Regions from separate parts of the Kitasatospora sp. NPDC057692 genome, predicted to be linked through region 1. Evidence: riboswitches for the same ligand, from Rfam matches in the RefSeq annotation. Region 1 holds a riboswitch; the other holds the start of a gene.
What was found. A riboswitch is a leader RNA that binds a small molecule or an ion and turns the genes downstream of it on or off. The one in region 1 is predicted to bind thiamine pyrophosphate.
Positions count from the first base shown of each region.

Region 2: another riboswitch for thiamine pyrophosphate. It lies ahead of thiO (glycine oxidase ThiO); the one in region 1 lies ahead of ACFVFS_RS34280 (purine-cytosine permease family protein).

Region 1 is NZ_JBHVIV010000091.1:13,561-16,746, forward strand. Features, by position in the region: gene ACFVFS_RS34275 (trypsin-like peptidase domain-containing protein) at 1-922, opposite strand, end outside; TPP riboswitch at 1,105-1,252, shown strand; gene ACFVFS_RS34280 (purine-cytosine permease family protein) at 1,354-2,712, shown strand; gene ACFVFS_RS34285 (glycerophosphodiester phosphodiesterase family protein) at 2,807-3,186, shown strand, end outside.
Region 2 is NZ_JBHVIV010000002.1:12,333-15,518, reverse strand. Features, by position in the region: gene ACFVFS_RS01195 (Rv2175c family DNA-binding protein) at 1-304, opposite strand, end outside; gene ACFVFS_RS01190 (NAD(P)/FAD-dependent oxidoreductase) at 367-1,596, opposite strand; TPP riboswitch at 1,702-1,814, shown strand; gene thiO (glycine oxidase ThiO) at 1,806-2,969, shown strand; gene thiS (sulfur carrier protein ThiS) at 2,966-3,186, shown strand, end outside.

The DNA of each region.
Region 1 (3,186 bases):
CCACGTGGTTGTTGGTGAGGATGTGGCCCTCGGTGTCGAAGACGAAGCCGGTGCCGGTGCCCGACTCGCCGTTGCCCTGGGCCTTGATGGTGACGACGCTGGGCAGCGCCTTCTGCGCGATGCCGGCGACCGAGCCCGGGGCGGGCTCGGTCTTCTGGGTGTTGTTGGCCTGGACCGTGGTGGAGCTGCGGTCGGCCTTGGCGCTCACCGAGCGGTCGTCGCGGTCCGCGACGACCACGCCGACCGCGCCGCCGGCCACGCCGGCCACCAGGGCGACGGCCGCGACCAGGGCGATCAGGCCGCCGCGCTTCTTGCGCGGGCCGCCGGGGACGGGGGCGCCGGGGTACTCACCCGGGTAGCCGATCGGGCCGCCGGGACCGCCGGGGGCCCCGGGCGCGCCGGGGGTGATGTCGTGGGCGCCCCAGCCGCCGAGCGGCTGGCCGGCGCCGAACGGGTGGTGGTGCTGGCCGGTCGCGCCCGGGCCCTGCGGGGCGCCCGGGGCGGCGTACGGGTCGTGCGCGGCGAGCGCCGGGGGGACCGGCGTGCCCGGGGCCGGGGTGGCGTACGGGTTGCCGCCGTACGGGGCGGCCGGCGGCGCGACCGGAGCCGCGGGCGCGGCGGGCGGCAGGACCGGCGGCGGGGCGTCGAGGTACCCGGACTCGGCGGCCGGGGCGGGCGGGGCGGCGGCCGGCTCCGGCGCGCCGACCTTGCTGAACGCCAGCGTGGGAGTGAACCCGCCGGAGCCCCCCTCGGCGGCCGGGGCCGGCTGGGAGGACCGGTCGGTCGCGGGCGTCGTTGCGGGGGCGGGGACGGCCGCAGACTGCTGCGCCGGACCGTCAGAAGCGGAACCCACCGCCCCCTGGCCGACGGAGGGCTGCTCCCCCTGCGGCCCGGTGGACCCAACCTCGCGCTCGGTGCTCACGGACGACCTCCATAGCTGACAGGACCAACAACCATAGTTTTTCGCACACCCGATTCGATTGCCGTAAGGACCCTTCTGAAGAACTCATAAGAATCCTTAGCCGGGCCCGACGGCCGCCGCAGCGCCGCGTCCGACCCGGCCCGCCTTGGCGTTCCCCCCGACGGCGACTAGCCTGTCGCTCCGAACTGACACGCGGGAGCTTGGACCCACCAGGCTGAGAGTGCGCCGGTCGACCGTACGCCACGGATCCCGTGGACGGCCGTCGAGGGGGCGCAGACCGCCGGAACCTGTCCGGGTAATGCCGGCGTAGGGAGAGATCGGCCATGCCGTCCGCTTCGTCATCCTCGTCCTCGGGCGCGCCCGCGTCCGCGCACGTCCCCCCGCAGCAGGACGCCGCGGGCACCGCCCCCGGTTCCCCCGGAGGGAGCACCGTGCACACCGCCACCGCCGTACTGGAGCCCGCGGCCCGCACCGAGGCGCCGCTGGTGCTGGACACCGAGCCGCCCCGCACCCTGGGCTTCCGCGACCACTTCGCGCTCTGGATGAACCTCGGCGTCTCGCTGATCGGCTTCACCACCGCGGCGACCGTGCTCGGCGCCAAGGGCAGCGAGCTGTCGCTGGCCGCCGCCGTGACCGCGATCGTGGCCGGCACCGCGGTCGGCACCGCGATGCTCGGCGTGGCCGCGCTGATCGGCGCCCGCACCGGCGCGCCCGCCATGGCGAACCTGCGCGGCCTGTTCGGCACCCGGCTGTCCTACGTGCCGACGGTGCTCAACATCGTCCAGTGCATCGGCTGGGGCGTCTACGAGCTGCTGACGATCGCGCTCGGCGCGCAGACCGTGGTCGGCACCGAGGGCTACCGCTGGGTCTTCGTGGTGCTGGCCGGCGCGGTGACCACCGCGCTGACCATCTGGCCGCTCGGCGCGATCGCGGTGCTGCGGCGCTTCGTCGCGGTCGCGGTGGCGGTGGCGATGGTGTACTTCACCGTCCAGCTCGGCCGGCACGGCGTCCCGGACCCGGGCGCGGGCAACTGGCACGGCTTCCTGCCGGCGACGGACGCGATGATCGCGGTGTCGATCTCCTTCGTCCCGCTCGCCGCCGACTACACCCGGCACTCGCGCACCCCGCGCGCGGCGTTCTGGGGCAGCTTCTCCGGCTACACGGTGGCGCAGGTCTGGTGCTACGTGCTCGGGCTGATGGCGCTGCTCCAGGCGGACGGCGACCCCGCCCGGATCTTCGACTCCTTCCTGGGCGTCTGGGCCGGCTGGCTGTTCCTGCTGGTGCTGGTGCTGCGCGAGACCGACCAGTCCTTCGCGAACGTGTACTCGACCGCGATGTCGATCCACAACCTGCTGCCCCGGGTCGACCGCCGGGTGCTGACCGGCGGCACCGGTGTGCTGATCACCGTGCTCGCGCTGCAGATCACCGAGTTCACCGACTCCTACTACGCCTTCCTGGGGCTGATCGGCTCGGTCTTCGTGCCGATGTTCGCGGTGCTGGCGGTCGACTACTTCCTCGGCGCCGGGCGGCGCGGCTGGGACCTCTCCGCCGACGCGCCGTCCCGCTGGCTGATGCTGCTGCCGTGGGCGCTGGGCTTCGCCGCCTACCAGCTGATCGCGCCGACCGCGGTGGCCGGCTGGTGGACGGACCTCTGGACCTCCGCGCAGGAGGCGCTGCACTTCACCCCGCAGGAGTGGACCTCGGCCTCGCTGTTCGGCTTCCTGGTGCCGGCGCTGGCCACCTGGGCGCTCACCCCGCTCACCCGGGGCCGGGGTACCGAGGCGCGCTGACCCGCCCCGGCGCCCCGGGCGCGGATGCGAGACGGCCCCGCGGGTTGGGGCGGTCGTCGCCTCCGCGTCATGTACGCGGCCTATCGTGTAGGGCGTGACCAGCCCTGATGTCTCGCCCGCGACGGCCCGCACCGCCCGGCCCGTCCAGGTGATCGCCCACCGCGGTTCCTCGTTCGCCCTGCCCGAGCACACCCTCGCCGCCTACCGCCGGGCGCTCACCGAGGGCGCGGACGCCCTGGAGTGCGACGTGCGGGTGACCGCCGACGGGCAGCTGGTCTGCGTGCACGACCGGCGGATCGGCCGGGTCTCGGACGGCCGGGGCACGGTGTCCGCGATGACCCTGGCGGAGCTGGAGGCGCACGACTTCGGCGCCTGGAAGACCGGCCGGCCGAGCGAGGACCCGGAGCTGCGCGGGGTGCTGCGGCTGGAGAGCCTGCTGGAGCTGGTGGTGGACTGCGGGCGCCCGGTGGACCT
Region 2 (3,186 bases), on a different contig from region 1:
GCATCGGGGTGCCGGGCAGCGACGGGTCCTCGGTGAACATCCACACCAGGATCTCGTCGTCGCTGAAGCCGCTGTCGCGCAGCACCGTCAGCGTGCCGATCAGGTGCTTCACCGGGCCGGTCTCGTCGATGAACGCCGCCGGGACCTGCAGCGACTTGTTGGGGCCGCGGCGGACGGCGATCAGGTCACCCTTCTTGACCATGTTGCGGACCTCGGTGACCACCAGACCCCACTTCTCGGAGATGTCGGGGAGGTACAGCCACGCGGGAACCAGGGCTTCAATCTTGGCTTCGATCTCACTCACAAGCACCAGCCTGCCACCTCGGCGGCCCGCCGCGCACCAACCGGGCCCGCCGCCCGGCGGCGCTACCCGGCGGCCAGGGCCGACTTCAGCGGGATCGCCGGGTCGGCGGCGCGGGCCGGATCGAGGACGGCGCCGCGCTCGATCAGCCGCCGTCCCTGGGTCAGGTCGCGCGGCCGGTCGACCGCGAGCAGCGCGCGCAGGGCGCCGTCGCGCAGCCAGAGCACCGACCAGCCGGCGTCGCCCGGAGAGCCGCGCCACAGCAGCTCGTCGTCCGCGCCGTGCCGCCCGGCGTACTGCGCCATCCGCCCGAACTGCTCGGACCAGAAGTACTGCACCGGGTCGTACGGCGGCGCGTCCGTGCCGAGCAGGGTGCCGGCCGCCGCCGCGCCGGACTGCAGCGCGTGGTCCCAGTGCTGGACGGTCAGCCGGGTGCCGGAGCGCGCCGAGGGGTAGCTGACGCAGTCGCCGGCCGCCAGCACGCCCGGGGCGGTGGTGCGCAGCCGCTCGTCGACCAGGACGGCGCCGGCCGCGTCCAGGGCGACCGCGGTGCCGGCCAGCCAGCCGGTGGCCGGGCGGGCGCCGATGCCGACCACCACCTCGTCGGCGGGCAGGCGGGAGCCGTCGGCGAGCAGCACCGCGCCCGGCTCGACGGCGGCGACGCCGGTGCCGCAGCGCAGGTCCACGCCGGCCTCGGCGTACCAGGCGGCCATCGCCCGGCCGACCTCGGCGGGCAGCGCGCCGGGGACGGGCGCCGGACCGGCCTCGACGACGGTCACCTCGCAGCCGGCCGCCCGGGCGGCGGTCGCCACCTCGGCGCCGATCCAGCCCGCGCCGACCAGCACCAGGCGCAGGCCGGGGCGGAGCAGGGCGCGCAGCGCCAGCGCGTCGTCCAGGGTGTGCAGCAGGTGGGCGCGGTCCGCGCCGGGCAGGGCGCGCGGCTCGGCGCCGGTGGCGATCACCAGCGCGTCGTACGGCTCGTCCCCGGCGTCGGTGTGCAGCGTGCCCGCGCCCCCGGGGCCGCCGGGGGTGAGGCCGGTGGCGCGGCGGCCGGTGAGCAGCTCGACGCCGAGCCCGGCGAAGTCGAGGTCGAGGGCGGTGCTGTCGGCCTTGCCGAGCAGGACGTCCTTGGAGAGCGGCGGCCGGTCGTACGGCGCGTGCGGCTCCTCGCCGACCAGCGTGATCCGCCCCTGCCAGCCGTCGCGCCGCAGCACCGCGGCGCACTGCGCCCCGGCCAGCCCGGCGCCGACCACGACCACCCGATCCGTCTGTCCCGTTCCGTTCAGCTCAGCCACGCCCGTCACTGTACTGAGCCCGGTCCCGGGCCTCTGGTCCTAGGCCGCCCCCTTGCGCCTCCCAGCAGGCACCTTCAGGGGCCGCACCCCCCGGAGTTAAGGTGGGGGCACCATCACGGGAGCCCGGCGGACCGGGCTGAGAGGCGGGCTGGCACGGCCTGCGACCGTCCGAACCTGATCCGGGTCATACCGGCGAAGGGAGAGCAGCTTTGACACGCTCGGCACCGGGCGCCCACGCCGATGTGCTGGTCGTCGGCGGTGGGATCATCGGACTCGCCGTCGCCTGGCGGGCGGCCCAGCGCGGACTGCGCGTCGTCGTCGTCGACCCGCGGCACGGCGGCGGCGCCGCCCAGGTGGCGGCGGGCATGCTCGCGCCGGTCACCGAACTCCAGTACGGCGAGGAGCCGCTGCTCCGCCTCGGGATGGCCTCCAACGAGCGCTACGCGGCCTTCGCGGCCGAGCTCACCGAGGCGAGCGGCGGCCACGACACCGGCTACCGGCAGTGCGGCACGATCGCCGTCGCCCTCGACTCCGACGACCGCGCGGAACTGCGCGAACTGCACGCCTTCCACCAGCGGCTCGGCCTGGACTCCCAGTGGCTCACCGGCCGCGAGGCCCGCCGGCTGGAGCCGATGCTCGCCCCGGGCGTGCGCGGCGGCCTGCACGTCACCGACGACCACCAGGTGGACGGCCGCCGGCTGGCCTCCGCCCTGGTGCGGGCCTGCGAGCGGGCGGGTGCGGTGCTGCACCGCGCCGAGGCCGCCGAACTGCTGGTCGAGCGGGGCCGGGCCGTCGGCGTCCGGTCGGCCGCCGGCGAGCGCGTCACCGCCGACACGGTGGTGCTCGCGGCCGGCTCGCGCAGCCACCTGCTGCCCGGCCTGCCCCCGGGCGTGCTGCCGGCGATCCGCCCGGTCAAGGGCCAGGTCCTGCGGCTGAGCGTGCCCGAGGCGTACCGGCCGTTCCTGTCCCGCAACGTGCGGGCCGTCGTCCGCGGCGGCCACGTCTACCTGGTGCCGCGCGAGAACGGCGAGCTGGTGGTCGGCGCGACCACCGAGGAGCAGGGCTACGACACCACGGTCACCGCCGGCGGGGTGTACGAGCTGCTGCGCGACGCGCACGAGCTGGTCCCCGGCATCACCGAGCTGCCGCTGGTGGAGACCTGCGCCGGGCTGCGCCCCGGCTCCCCGGACAACGCGCCGCTGCTCGGCCCGACCGCGCTGCCCGGCCTGGTCGCCGCCACCGGCCACTACCGCAACGGCGTCCTGCTGACGCCCGTCACCGGCGACCTGGTGGCCGAGTACCTGGCCACCGGCACCCTGCCGGAGCTCGCCCGCCCGTTCTCCCCCACCCGATTCACGAAGGTCCCGGCATGAGCCCCCGCACCAGCGACATCCCCCTGAACGTCAACGGCGAGCCCCGCGAGGTGCCCGCCTCGACCACCCTCGCCGAGGTGGTCGCCACCCTCAGCCAGGCGCACTCCGGCGTCGCCGCAGCCCTGAACGAGGCCGTGGTGCCGCGCGCCGAGTGGCCGCGCACGCCGCTGTCGGCGGGCGACCGGATCGAGATCCTCACCGCCGTCCAGGGAGGCTG